One region of the Peribacillus sp. NPDC056705 genome, then DNA from elsewhere that is predicted to be linked to it. Evidence: riboswitches for the same ligand, from Rfam matches in the RefSeq annotation. Region 1 holds a riboswitch; the other holds the start of a gene.
What was found. Region 1 has a riboswitch for glycine ahead of ACFRAK_RS19780 (amino acid permease). Riboswitches for the same ligand answer to the same signal wherever they lie in the genome.
Positions count from the first base shown of each region.

Region 1 (7,559 bases):
AATTTCCCACTACCTTCCTCTGATTCGTCTGATCTACCTTCGTTTTTCGCATCTTATAAATCGCAATCAGCAAAAGAAACCAAACAGGAGTTACGAACAAGGCAACACGAGTATCTTCCGCAAGTGCAAGCACAACAAGTACGAACGCTAGGAAAGCAAGGATCAAGTAATTAGAAATTGGATAAAGTGGTAATTTAAATTTGTTCATTTTCGCTAGATCTGGCCTTGTTTTGCGGTATTTCAAATGACTGATGACAGTAATTCCCCAAATAAAGATGAAACATACTGTAGAAATACTTGTAATTAACGTAAATACTCCTTCGGGCATTAAATAGTTCAAAACAACGGAAGTTAGAATGACGACAGTTGAAAAGGCCAATGCATTGGAAGGTACTTTACGGGCATTAAGTTTTGCAAATGGCACAGGTGCATTTTTATCTTTGGCAAGTGAGTATACCATCCGGCTTGTACTGAAGATTGCGCTGTTACATGCCGAAGCGGCCGATGTTAGGACGACAAAATTGACGATACCGGCAGCTGCAGCGATACCAACTGCCACAAATACTTGGACGAATGGGCTTTCCGATGGGATGATTGCGTTCCACGGATAGACACTCATAATGACAATAAGTGCGCCAATGTAGAAAATTATAATCCGGATAGGAATATTATTGATTGCTTTTGGGATAACTTTCTCTGGATCTTCTGTTTCACCCGCTGTAAGTCCTACAAGTTCAATACCAACAAACGCAAACACTACCATCTGGAATGAGAGGATAAAGCCATTTATTCCATTTGGGAACATACCTTCGTGTCTCCATAGATTTGTGAAACTGGCTGCGCCTGAATCTGTGGAAAAGCCTTTAATAATCATGAAAATACCGATACCAATTAGTGCTAGAATAGCGATAACTTTAATTAATGCGAACCAGAATTCCATTTCGCCAAAAAGTTTTACGGTGGCTAGATTCATAAATAGCAAAATGACAAGCGCAATTAAACCTGGCATCCACTGTGGTACGGAAGGAAACCAATACTGGGTATAAAGACCAACTGCTGTTAAGTCGGCCATTGCGATTGAAATCCAGCAAAACCAGTAGGTCCAGCCAGTAACAAATGCCGCCATATTACCTAAATAGTCTTTTACAAAGTCAACAAAAGAATGATAGTTCAAATTAGATAAGAGTAGTTCTCCAAGAGCGCGCATGATTAAAAAACAAATGACGCCTGTAATCAAGTAAGCAAATAAAATTGATGGCCCAGCTAAATGAATAGATTTACCCGCTCCAAGAAATAATCCCGTTCCGATTGCACCACCAATAGCTATGAGTTGTACGTGCCTGTTTTTTAACCCTCTATCCAACTTTTGTTCCTGCATACGATTCCCCACTTTCTACTTTTATAGGCTACTTGGATTTTTTTCTTTATAAAGGGTCAGTCCTTCAATGAGTTAAATACTTAGCGTACTGGGAGACTGACCCCACTAATGTAAGCGCTTTCCTTAATAGGTACTGGATATAGATTTTTATCAAAATAGATTCATATTCTGTCCCCTTTTTTAATTTTTTTCTAATCTACCAACCTTTTTGAAAAAAATATTGTGCGGTAATCGTTGAAATTAAAAGATTAACTCTTTTTAACAGATTTCAATGCACACTCCTCTCTTTTTCCTTTTTTATCTTTCCAAATACAAAAAGGGCAGGGGAAAGATAGGGGGTTTCCTAACTTCCTCTGTCCTTTTACCTGAGAGTTTAACTCCTTCGGTGGCCTTGGGCTCTCTCCAGAGACGCGTCCAATTGTAGTCCATTTACCTGAGAGATTAGTTCCCTGTTTTTTAGGGTTTGCTCCTTCGGTGCTAAACAACGTTTAGTCTCTCCCACAATCATCATCCGCTGATATAAAGTTGCTTTAATAGTTGTATATTAACGGGTTTTAATGGGAATTTCAACAACTATCCGAAAAATCCCTATTTTCTGAATTTTAAACGCAGACGATATTTTTTTCTGACAGTTCATAAATTAGAAGTTATTAGCTATGCAAAATCAAATTTGTTGTATCGTAGGTGCAAACCAATCCACTTTTGAACTATGCTTAGAATAACGAAGGATTTAGGCATTTTGTCGATTGAAAATACGTCTAGATCTATAGATGGGGGAAGGTAATATTGTCTATATTTTTATCACAATTGATGTATGGAAAAAGAGAAAATTGACGTATTGCGAGACTCGCGAGAATCCTTGCAGCAGTAAAGATTGCTTAGGGGCATCCTCCTTCTCTTCTTTAACAACTTCCTCTTGGTCCCAACCACTTGCTAAATTAGCAATGACGATAATTGCTAGAACCCATCCCCACCACTTCTTTGGCTTCTTTAGCTTGATTTTCTTATCCTTACTCATTTCCGCTCACCACCTTTTTCGACTTTCAATATTTAATGCGAGATTTTCACCCATTACGACTAAACCTATCACACCGATTTGTTGTTTTGCCATGGTCCATTCGTCCCTTCTTAATTATTAGAATCAAGCTTAGCTACTTTGAAATCAATCTTTAAATCTCGTCTCTAGTTATACAATAATAATCCTTATTGATCCAAATTATTTACTTGGATATACGTTACTCCGGTTCTTTCTTCTCCTTTCAGAGCCTGGTTTTGCAGGTAGATAAACACATATTCTTCTTGTAAGATTTAACCCCCACCCTTACAGGGAGAATGCTTGATTATCCTAGTAATGATAATAATTTCTAATTTAATTCTTCTTTTTTCGCCTGGATCATTTCTTTGATTTTTTCTCTAAATTTCTCATTCGTGAAAATATCCTGTGTGGTTGTTAAGTGTCGCTTGGCATGTCTGGAGAAGTTAGTCGCTGCCAACCACTGACCACAATATGGACATGGAAGCTGTGCGTCTACTTGCCATTGTGTCGTTACGAATCTATTTGTATTTGAATTACTTCTTTTTGCAACCTTATTGACTACCTTTGTATTCGTATCGACATAGGATCAGATGCTCTTTTTTACTCTAGCAATGGTGGAAAAACGGAGTCCAACAAAAATGTTTGGGGCGGCACAGAGCGACCATATTTAATGGTCAAAAACGATCCATATGATCCGTAAACTGCATGGAGCTTTAGTGTGAAGAAGCATCAAATAGACCTTACAAACTTAGATCTGACAAAACCAGATACATGGTGGGCTAATACGAAGGAAGTCGAACAAACACAAGAAATTTCTAATATAAAAGCATGGCTACAGTCAAATGGCTATACAGGCAAAGATATTAGAATTATCGCTGTCCCTTTACCTCACCCTTCAAGCACCAACAAGTGGCGGCAGGGTGAGTAAAGGAAGTATTACGATTGAATTTATGGTGAAAGAAAAGGGGAAAGCACTACAACAAAGTGTAATATTAGAAGATGTAGCGGCTTCCAAAATTAGAGACATTATAGGTCTGAGCTTCATGAAAAGCTTTTTAATAGACAAAGTGGATACTGCAAAGGATACGATTAACGTTTCAGGAAAAGGCTTCGGCCATGGTGTCGGACTAAGCCAGTATGGCGCGAAAAAGGCTGGCGAACAGGGAAATACGTATCGCGAGATTCTTGCATTCTATTATGAAGGGACAAGCTTAAAACAAGCTTATAAGCCAGAACCTGAGGAAGTAGAACCAGTAAAGCCGGACCCTTCACCTGTCATTCCAACGCCAATCCCAACACCAGTTCCGGACCCTGCCCCTAAAGATGAAACAGCGCCAACAATTAATGATATAAAAACGTATTATGATACTAAAACAGACCAAGTCAAATTAACCTTTGATACGAATGAAAAAGCGAATGTGACAGTGGAAGTTAAGGATGAAAAAGAGGATATCGTCGCTTCTCTTGTTTCAGGGGACGAAAAGCCATCAGGATCGCAATTAGTCTTTTGGGATGCTTCAAGGGTAAGCACCGGTTCATACACCTTTGAAATTAGAACGATTGATAGTAGTAATAATTCAAGTTCAGCATCTGTTCCATTTTCATTAACAAAGCCTGACACAACGGCACCAGTTATTAATAATACAAATACATCATATGACTCAAAAGCGAATAAGGTTTTTCTAAAGTATGAGACCAATGAAAAATCAAAGGTTACTGTTCAAGTAAAAGACGCAAAAGGTAAAATCCTAGCTACTCCGATCAATAATACAGAGAAAAATGCCGGTATCCAATGGACATCGTGGAATGTATCGAAGGTTTTGAACGGTAAGTACTCATTTGAAATTGCAACGATCGATAGTAATCAAAATAAAAGCTCGGCAACGGTTACATTTACATTAACAAAACCCGATACAACTTCACCTTCCATTAAGTATATAAAAACTTCATATGATTCAAGAACGAATAAAGTTGATTTGAAGTATGAGATTAACGAAAAGGCGAAGGTAACTGTTCAAGTAAAAGATGCAAAAGGCAAAACCGTGGCGACACTGACCAATAATACTAATAAAAATGCCGGTGTCCAAAGTGCATCATGGGATGTATCAAAGGTTTTGAACGGAAAGTATACGTATATAACATTACAGCGATAGATCCAAGTAAGAACAAACCGTGCAACGACGACTTCCAACACATTAAACAAACCGGCAGCGAAGAATATGACTGGTAGGGTCAATGCTACAAAGTTAAATGTCCGTTCCAAACCCTCCATATCAGGGAAAGTTCTTGGCTCTTTGAAGAAAAGCCAAACTGTTACCGTCATTACTAATAGCAGTTCTTGGTACAAAATTAAGTACGGTAAGGAAACAGGTTATGTATATGGAAAATACTTAACGAACGTCCAATAGCGAAATCTATCCATGAAAAGCCCAAGTCAATATTGGGTGAGCACTGAAAAAGACCTTGATTATTTAAAAGCCTGAAGTAAACCAAAAAATTAAACCTTTATAGTTAATTTGGCAACTTGAGGGCAGGAACCGGTAATCTACTTGGTTCATGCTTTTTAAATTGAGCTAAATTCGTTGGTCTCTCGTCCTCCATAAGTCAACCGATATTACTTATGAACAAGAAACGCTCAAAGAAGCTTTAGATACTAATATTTTGTTCAGCTAAACCAATCATTTAACTTCATCTGCAATGATTCCTGGTTAGTGAATCCATATCCAGCTTGTGAATTATAAGAGTAATCACCATTATTAATCGGCAAAAAAACTACTTATTGATAAGAATCGTGTTTCAGCGGTTTTTGCAACAGATGATTTAAAAGTAATAAGTTCAGAGCAAGCGTTTAGCATTACTCAAATAGCCAAAGCCGGATTCAGTGCTGAATCCGGCTTTGGCTGTTTCTACTATTTTTCGAAAATTGCATTTGATAGAAGACGGAACAAGTAATCCGGGTGGTCGCGGAAACCTGCTTCTAACCCAATAAGAGTTACATCTTTATTCTGTTCTTTTACGATTACAGCTTGGCCTTTGGCGGTTATGTTATTTTTCCAGTGACCAGCTACGAAGAAATTATCTGAATCTGCAAGGGTCGCGACGACTTCATCATTATCCGTACCAGTGAACCATGTTGGACGATAGACAAAGCCGATATCATCCTCTCCATATCCTGCTGTTAAACCATTTCCCTCATAATCGACTTTTACGATACCATTACTGTTGGAACCTCCTACATTAATGATGTCGTCTGTAAGACCGAGTGTTTTAGTTGCTCTAGATGCACCAGCACCTACAGCTATATATTTGCCTCCTTCATTTAAGAAGCTTGTCACATTGGCTTTAAACTCATTAAGTTGCCCGGCGTTTTGTAACCCAAATTCTTTATTAGCTTCAGATAGGTTGGTAGAAATGAGACTTTCCGTTCCACTATAGACAAAAATATCAAAACCGTTAAGGGTATTTTTAGCCACTTCGACTGGAGTAACTTCTGTCACATCAAAACCTAGTCTTTTCAAAGCTAGCTTTGTTCCTGCGTGTGATTTCTGTTTACCCATACCTCCATCCTTTAATATAGCCACTTTTAAAGACGTAATAGCCACTGCATTTGCTGGTACCTCAGCAGTTCCAACCTGTAACCCTGATTCTTTCACCGCTGCTGATACCTGATTAGCTACAGCTTTTGCAAAGAAGTTACCTTGTGCATCACGTACAATAGGTATTCCTTGCTTAAGCAATGCATTTACTAAATTTACTGATTGGACAGAACTATTCGGAATCAGAAACGGTCCTTTTCCTGAGACCGTTCCTTGACCTGTAATCTTGTTTACTTTCGTTGCATTGACTTTAATAGGATTTTGTGTGGCTACTGCCTCGAATCCCCAAAGCTCCGGTAAACTCCATGCGGAAATGTCGTACATTGCTGGGGTATCGTTCGTGATGTCTTCCCCATCCCAGAGCATCGTGTTTGCTAATCCTGCCTTCGCCTGATCCATCTCAACGAGATACGTTCCTTTTGGATATGACACTCCATCCGCTTCAAATGCATTCACGGCTTGAACAACTTCAATATCATTATTGATCAAATGATTTACAGCCTTATTCGTAACAGTCGGATCCTTAGGGTCTAGTGGAAGTATGTAGGTTTTTGGAAATAACCCTTCCTGATGAAAAGGATGGTCAAAGTTAATTCCTCTTTTAAAAACTTCAATTTGGTCAGTAATCATGGATTGCTTGTTAGCTGTTGCAAATTTCAGTGCCCCCATAATCGAATTATACATCCATCGTACGCCATCCCAATCATTTGTTGGAGCTTCTAATGTATGACCGTAAGCACCATGATACATCGCATACATTGGTGTGAAAATTGGTGGGTAATCATCCCAGCCAGCGGAGTCATCGCGCAGCGGAATATATGTACCTTTCATGTTTTGATACAAGGATCCTGAATAGTTCTCATGATCCTTCATTATTTCCGCTTCCATCGCTTCTGCCTGTTTATAGGCCCATTTTCCGTATAGGTCATACTCGTAATTAGGATTATGCGGTGGCGTACAAGGCTCAATTAACCCCTGTAGATTTGGCTGATAATTCTTCACATAACCATGAGTATCAAGGAACACCATCGGGTTCCATTCTTTAATGAGCTCAACCATCTCTTTTGTTTCTGGTTGCGATTGGGTGATAAAGTCACGATTTATGTCAATTCCTTCACCATTAAAGCGGGTGGCATCAATACGTCCATCAGGGTTTTGTACGACATTGAAAATAAGAATATTATTCTCTAAAACGTCTTTGGTCGTTGCATCATTTTGGGTAGCAAAACGTTCAATTAATTGAAGGATTGCATCGCTTCCGACAAATTCAGTCCCATGAATAGAACCATTAATCATGATTGGAACTTTAAAGTCAGGATTATTGGCGATCCATTCTTGAGCTTTGCCTGGATTCTTAAACATTTGCTTTCTAAGTGCTTTCACTTTTCCGAACTTCCCTTGCGTTGTTGGGTCAGCAATCGTGACAACGTAGAGTGGGTTTCCATCAGCTGATGTTCCACGGACTTCAACTTTCACACGGTTTGAAAGTTTTTCAATCTCTTTTAATTTGGAACCAATTTGTGAGAATTTCACAAAGTCATAGTTTTCG
Region 1 is NZ_JBHTYI010000020.1:40,360-47,918, forward strand. Features, by position in the region: gene ACFRAK_RS19780 (amino acid permease) at 1-1,378, opposite strand, end outside; glycine riboswitch at 1,730-1,786, opposite strand; glycine riboswitch at 1,790-1,889, opposite strand; gene ACFRAK_RS19785 (hypothetical protein) at 2,169-2,396, opposite strand; partial or broken gene ACFRAK_RS29825 (NAD(P)-binding domain-containing protein) at 2,415-2,489, opposite strand; gene ACFRAK_RS19790 (hypothetical protein) at 3,133-3,342, shown strand; gene ACFRAK_RS19795 (hypothetical protein) at 3,335-4,567, shown strand; gene ACFRAK_RS19800 (SH3 domain-containing protein) at 4,634-4,822, shown strand; gene ACFRAK_RS19805 (M14 family zinc carboxypeptidase) at 5,324-7,559, opposite strand, start outside.

Region 2 (7,559 bases), on a different contig from region 1:
CGCTGCAATGAATATGATCCACAATACACCATTTGGTGATATCGTCGATACGGAAGATGATTTACAGCCGCATTTATATCGAGCATTTTCGAATGCAGGACGTGTCATGAAACTCATGTATGCCGTCATATCGACTTTGCAAGTAAATGGAGAACATACAAAGAAAATGGCCGCAAAATCCAGTATAACGGTTACTGAATTAGCGGATACCTTATCAAGAGATTACGAGATATCCTTTAGAAAAGCTCATTCCATAGCCAGTCATATTGCAAAACGGTCGATAGGTGAAGGGAAGGAGCTTTATGATTGGGACACACAAGACATCAATAAGATCATCAATGAATTCGTTGCAGTGAATTTAACTGAAGACGAATGGAAAAAGATCATCTCTCCCGAATACTTTGTGGAAATTAGAAGCATTCAAGGCGGGCCCAGCCCGAAAGAGGTAACGAGGATGATCGTAAAAAGAAAACAAAAACTGGAGCAACAGTTGCACGAATATAAGGGAATCGTTGAAGCAATGAATGACGGCAGGAAGGCTTTAATGGATTACGGAAGGTACGGGAAAGAAGGATGTGAGTTTTAACAGGCATGAAATCCACGAGTAAAAGCCCGAACCTCTTAAAAAGAGTATTTTTTGTTGGCTTGGACGCAATACGATGCACTTCACTGCGAAAGCTCATATTTTATGATAAATAGTCATTCTTTATAGGGTGACTATTTATTTTGGATTTTTTATTGCAACTGAGATATCCCTAGTAACAATGGATGTATATTATTTCCTTCAGATATGCTGCTTTTTGTAAAATACACAATATAAGGTGGAATGCTAATGTCAAATAGATCTCAGTTCGGGTTTATCCTAGTTTTAATAACCTTCGTAATATCGATTACTTTATGCTTTAACCCTAAATTATTAATACCTAAAGGATATGATTTAGCTATTGATGGTCTGGTAGTATCCCGAACCTTGATGATTATTTTTTCGTTGTATTTATTAGCTAAAATAGGGAATTTGTTTATAAACAAAAAAGATTAGTAGTTTATTATGGGACTTTGTCTTTTGGCTGCTATTAACTTTCTATAATCACTCTTAAGAAAAAGGACATTATGACTTTGGATGTCGATAATAAGGAAGGCTCAGTCTTTTGACTGAGCCTCAATGTTTATCTATCCAAAAAAACAGTTTCAAATTTGTTTCATATATCGTTAATGGATTTAGGTTCCAACTGAACCGCGTGCTTTCTGAAAGCAAGACTTACCGTGATCATCACAATGAAATTGACCGCCAAGGCGATGATTCCCACATTCAAATCTTTTGCGGCTTGCGGCAAGGATGGAAACAAGGTTCCTATAGTTGAAGAACTGAGTGTAATGCAGATTACGATGAATAATCCGGTGATAATGCCGGCGATTGCGCCATATTTATTGATGGGATTATTCTTCTTCAGACTAAAGAGCAGGGACGGGAATAGCTGTGTAATGAGACTGTAGCCCATTAGAATTAATGCTGACATCGTTTCGCCGCCGTTTAAGGTGAAGTAGACGGCTATAAGGGCAATGACTGGAACAAGGAACTTTGCCAATCGTACAACGTGGCGATCGGACACTGCAGGTGCAAATTCCTTATAGACGTTTTTCGCGAGCAGTGTAGCGACGCTCATCAAAAGCATGGATCCCGGCACCAACGCGGTCAACAATCCAGCTCCGCCGATTATGCCTATAAACCATGGATCAAAGGTCTCGATCGAAAGGCGCAGCAATGAGAGGTCTGCATCTGCCCCAACAAGTCCGGGCACTTTCAATATAGCTGTAAACCCAACGAAAAAGACGAATAACAGCATGAGCGTATATAAAGGACTGATGATGGCATTCTTTCGAAATACCTTGCCGCTGCGTGCTGAAAAGACAGCGCTGAAAACTTGCGGCCACATATAGAAACCGAATACGAGCAATATTACCGTGGAGATAAACCATGATACGCTAAGTCCCTGGTCAGGGAACTTTAGAAAACCAGGTTTGGCCGCATCAATCGCTTCAAACATCGGCTGAAATCCGCCAAAGTAATGGATCGGCAGATAAATCCCCAAAAATCCTATTATGGCGACCATCATGATATCTTTAATGACCGCTGTCCAAACAGAACCGTGTATTCCGGAGATCATCACATAAATGGTAAGGCTGATCGCCCCCATCCAAACTGCCTCGGGCATTGAGATGGCACCATAAGATGCCTCTGAGACAATGATTCCCAATCCTTTCAGCTGCACGACGATCACTGGAATCATCGACACCACACCGACAAGTGCAGCCAAAATTCCTAAACTGGGACTCTTATATTTGCTCACAAAGAAATCGGATTGAGACATCAGTTTATTTTCTTTGGCATATTTCCATATTTCCGGAAGGAGCCAATAGGATAATACGTAAGACAAAGTAATGTAAATTAGAACATATAGAGCGGGTGCGCCCTTGCCATATGCCCAGCCGCTGCCGCCAAGGAAGGAGAAGGTCGTATAGATTTCACCGGCCATCAGCAGAAAGACGAAAATCGCACCAAAACCACGTCCGCCCACCGTCCATTGTTCCAAGTCCATATCTTTTCCTTTTGAAGAGCGTATCCCTAAAAATATCGATAGAAGTAAAAATGCTAAAATGATTAAGAGAGCAATATTCATTTCGGGTCACCTTCCCGATTCCTGGGATCCAGCTTATACATGATGCCCAATATGGCAGAGGTAAGGACAACCCACATAGCCATCCAGAACATATTGAAAGGCATCCCTAATACGTATGGTTCTATTTTATTAACAAAAGGTAGAAATCCTAGTATGCCTATAAAAGGAACTAGAGTAAGGATATATATAATCTTCATTAAACAAACCCCTCCGTTTTAAATAAGTGAAACGTCCATCAATGGGGTTTATTCTTCAATGCCACTGATGGCTTTGGTGAACCAAACCGGGAAGGAAAATTCATGCAAGACGGATTTACCTTCTTTTAAAAAGGTCCGATGATATATAATAGCTTACACTATTTTGATATAAAATTTAATGGAGTTGGGTGATATATTTTAGCAAAAAAGCGCCAACTGCCTAATCTTGATATGTTTCTTAGATGGAGAAAGCCTTGAATTCGAATTGAATTCAAGACTTTATTTCCTTTAGCTATTTTTTTTCCGATAGTTATATAGTATCACCAAGAGTATGAACCAGATCGGGGTCAAAAGCAGTGATAGTCGTGTAGCTTCAGCGAATAGCATAACAATAAGGATGAATAGGAATAATCCTAAAATAGCGTAATTGACAAAGGGTGTAAAAGGAGCCTTGAAAGTCGATTGAGCTCTTAGATCAGGCCTTGTTTTCGAATATTTGATATGGGAGATCAAGATGATGCTCCATACCCAAATGAAACAGATGGCACTGATGGTCGTCACCACGGTAAACGCCTGTTCCGGTATCAGCTTGCTCAATAATGCCCCTATTGATACAACGATGGTGGATGTTAATAAGGCATTGCTTGGAACAGCCTGTTTATTTAATTTTTCCAGTTTAGCAGGGGCTTCGCCATTCCTGCTTAACGTATAGAGTATCCGGCTTGTTGAAAATAAACCGCTGTTGCATGCAGAAGCAGCGGATGTCAACACGACGAAGTTGATGATTCCTGCAGCGACAGGAATGCCGATTAACGCAAAGACCTCTACAAATGGGCTGCTCGTGGCATCAAGTTGTGTCCATGGGTTGACACAGAGAATGACGAATAGGGCACCCACATAGAAAAGTAAAATCCGGACAGGGATTTTATTGATGGCAGAGGGAATGTTCTTTCTCGGGTTCGCCGTTTCCGCTGCGGAAACCCCGACCAATTCGACACCGACAAATGAGAAGACGACTAACTGTAAAGATAATAGGAATCCGGAAATGCCATTGGGGAACATGCCCCCATGATTCCATAGGTTCGTTACGGAAACCGTTCCGGTATTGGTATTGAAGCCGATGATCAAAAGAATGATTCCTACGATGATCAAGGCAATGATCGTGACTACTTTAATGATGGCAAACCAGAATTCCAATTCGCCGAATAACTTAACGGTCAATAGGTTCAACCCTAACAGAATGACTAGGCATATTAGGGCCGGAATCCATTGAGGGATATCGAACCAATATTGTATATAGACACCGACAGCTATGATATCGGCCATTGCGGTCATGATCCAACAGAACCAATATGTCCAACCTGTCACGAATCCAGCCCATGGACCGACATATTCGGTTGCAAATTCAGTGAATGATGCATAACCTGCATTGGATAATAGCAATTCGCCCAGCGCCCTCATCACAAAAAACAAAGCAATTCCTATTATCAGATAGGAGAATATAATGGAAGGTCCAGCCAATTGTATGGCTTTTCCGGATCCTAAAAATAAACCGGTGCCAATGGTTCCTCCTATTGCAATCAGTTGTACATGTCGATTTTTTAAATCTCTTTTTAATTCCTGTTTAGCCAATTCTTGCGCCCCCGTTTTTTATAGTCTTGTTAGTGAATGATTTCAACCTGCATGGTCTTGGAGAGATGGGCGTGATTTTTTGCCCTGCTTGCCTATTCCATGGTTTTCAAGAGTGTAGTTTTAAGTCCAATCACAAATTGGACAATAAAAAAAGAGATTGGATAATACCAATCTCTTAAAGGGTTCAGAATAACAATTCTATCATTCGTTACTCTTCTGTCCTTTTGCCTGAGATTGTGAATCCTTCGGCGCTGCATCTTGTACAGTCTCTCCAGAAGCTGCTCCTGCTATAGTGTCATCCATAGCATTCATCGCTTGCTTGTATGCGGTTGTGAATAAATGTCTGTCAGTGTTAATCTTCCACTGTTGGATCATTCATTATGCTTATAAAATAATATTGGAATTCTATCATCTATTTTTCGATTGGTCAACAAATTTTTTTGAAATGAAACAGGCATTATCCGCAGTTTAATAGTGGTCTGTATTTAACTTAAGGTTTAAGCAGAAATGATAGTTTTCCACTCTTTTTGAACGAACACTATTATAAAATACTGAACATCATTTTTTTAAAATGATATTTTAAGATTAGAAAAATCGACAAGATATTATTGGTAACTGTTTATTTCAAAAATACAATTGTATTTTTACAGAATATTTACTATTATAAGATAAGAAAACATAATTGAAGTGTTATGTAATATTGATTACGATAAAGCAATTCTAATTAAAAGAGAGTCGTTCGTGGCAAGGATGGAAAAGCATTACCGATATTGCATCTGGGGGAGTTAATCATGTCGAACAAGGAATTAAAGAGAGGGCTGGAATCAAGACATATTCAAATGATAGCCTTGGGCGGAACCATCGGGGTCGGGTTATTCATGGGATCTGCGAGCACGATCAAATGGACCGGGCCCTCTGTAATGCTTGCTTATGCAATCGCAGGTATTTTTATATTTTTCATCATGCGTTCCATGGGTGAGATGCTATATTTAGAACCGACTACAGGTTCTTTTGCAACCTTTGCGAGCAGCTATATACATCCCTTGGCAGGTTATATGACTGCTTGGAGCAATTGGTTTCAATGGGTAATCGTCGGAATGTCCGAAATCATCGCAGTTGGGTTGTATATGCAATATTGGTTCCCGGAGTTACCTGCTTGGATACCAGGTGTGGTCGCCATGATCATCTTGGGGGCGGCAAACCTTATTTCGGTAAAATCCTTCGGGGAATTTGAATTTTGGTTTGCACTTATAAAAATCATAACGATTATATTGATGATCATTGCTGGCCTTGGCCTTATCTTCTTTGGAATAGGGAATGGCGGGGATGCTATTGGATTATCGAATCTTTGGGCAAATGGCGGCTTCTTTACGGGAGGCTGGAAAGGATTCTTCTTCGCGCTTTCCCTTGTCGTGGCTGCCTATCAAGGCGTTGAGCTTATCGGCATCACAGCCGGAGAAGCGAAAGATCCAACCAAGACCGTAACAAAAGCGATCCAATCAATCATATGGCGCATTTTAATTTTCTACATTGGTGCCATATTCGTCATCGTGACCGTCTTCCCTTGGGATCAACTGGATGACTTAGGCAGTCCGTTTGTTTCAACCTTTGCCAAAATAGGTATCACTGCAGCGGCAGGCATCATCAATTTTGTCGTAATCACTGCAGCAATGTCTGGATGCAACAGTGGGATTTTCAGTGCAGGACGTATGCTTTACACACTGGCATTGAATGGCCAAGCCCCGAAAGCCTTTGCTAAAGTATCAAAAAATGGAGTGCCGGCATATTGCACGATCGCTGTACTTTTAGGATTGGGCATCGGGGTTATCCTGAATTACCTTGCACCGCCGCAATTATTCCTTTATGTGTACAGTGCGAGTGTATTGCCCGGGATGATTCCATGGTTTGTCATACTTATCAGTGAGCTTAAATTCAGAAAGGTGAATGCTTCTGAAATGGAGAAACATCCGTTCAAAATGCCGTTGGCCCCTTTCAGTAACTATGCGACAATTGCCTTTTTACTGATGGTGCTGGTCGGTATGTGGATCAATCCTAGCACAAGGATTTCCTTGGTTGTCGGGATCGTTTTCCTAGCCTTGGTCGCAGCAAGTTATTACATGCTGAAAATGGATAAACGAACACCATTGGATGTTAAATCCAATGATGAGATTTCCTGATAAGGTAACAAAAAGCCCTTCTCTTAACTCGAGAAGGGCTTTTTTTTTTTTTGGGATCAATTGCTGAATTCATTCACGAGTAAAACCGTTGAATTCACGGGTAAATGCGTGGAATTCACGAGTAAATGCGTGGAATTCACGAGTAAAGTAGTTGAATTCACGAGTAAAGCTGGAATTCACGAGTAAAACCGTGGAATTCACGAGTAAATGCGTTGAATTCACGAGTAAAACTGAAAAATTCACGAGTAAAGCTAAATTGACCCCATTACAAGGGAGGGCCAGCAAGAGGAATGTATCTTCCTGCCAGGTTTTTTCATAGGATGTAACATATTTACTCGAGGAAGGGGTTATCTTTTGGAAAGAACAAAGCTTACCGGGCGTATCGTTACACCTAATGATGCTGAGTATGAGCGTGCCAGGATAAATAATAACTTAAGTTTTTCTAAATTCCCAAAGGTCATTGTGTTTTGTCAAAATTCCGATGATGTGTTGAATTCATTGAAGTGGGCCCGGGAAAATCATGCACCTTTCCGGGTTAGGAGCGGCAGGCATAGTTATGAAAATTTTTCATTAGTGAATGGCGGTCTAGTCATTGATATTAGTGAAATGTACAATATCAAGGTCAATCGTGAAAAAATGATCGCAAAAATTGAAGCCGGAGCTGATTTAGGGCGAGTATATAATACGTTATGGAACTATGGAACGACGATTCCGGCAGGGACCGAAAGCAGTGTTGGTGTTGTAGGTCTTACGCTCGGCGGTGGAATAGGTATGTTAACGAGGCGCTTTGGACTTACTTGTGACAATCTACTTGAAATAGAAATGGTAAGGGCGTGTGGAAAGAGGGGCGCCAAACTCATTAAAGCAAATAGGAA
Region 2 is NZ_JBHTYI010000006.1:25,811-33,369, reverse strand. Features, by position in the region: gene argH (argininosuccinate lyase) at 1-586, shown strand, start outside; gene ACFRAK_RS10075 (sodium:solute symporter family protein) at 1,200-2,678, opposite strand; gene ACFRAK_RS10070 (DUF3311 domain-containing protein) at 2,675-2,875, opposite strand; gene ACFRAK_RS10065 (amino acid permease) at 3,164-4,507, opposite strand; glycine riboswitch at 4,714-4,792, opposite strand; gene ACFRAK_RS10060 (amino acid permease) at 5,299-6,684, shown strand; gene ACFRAK_RS10055 (FAD-binding oxidoreductase) at 7,039-7,559, shown strand, end outside.
Region 2: it holds a riboswitch for glycine, as region 1 does, so the genes downstream of both, ACFRAK_RS10065 (amino acid permease) here and ACFRAK_RS19780 (amino acid permease) in region 1, are expected to answer to the same signal.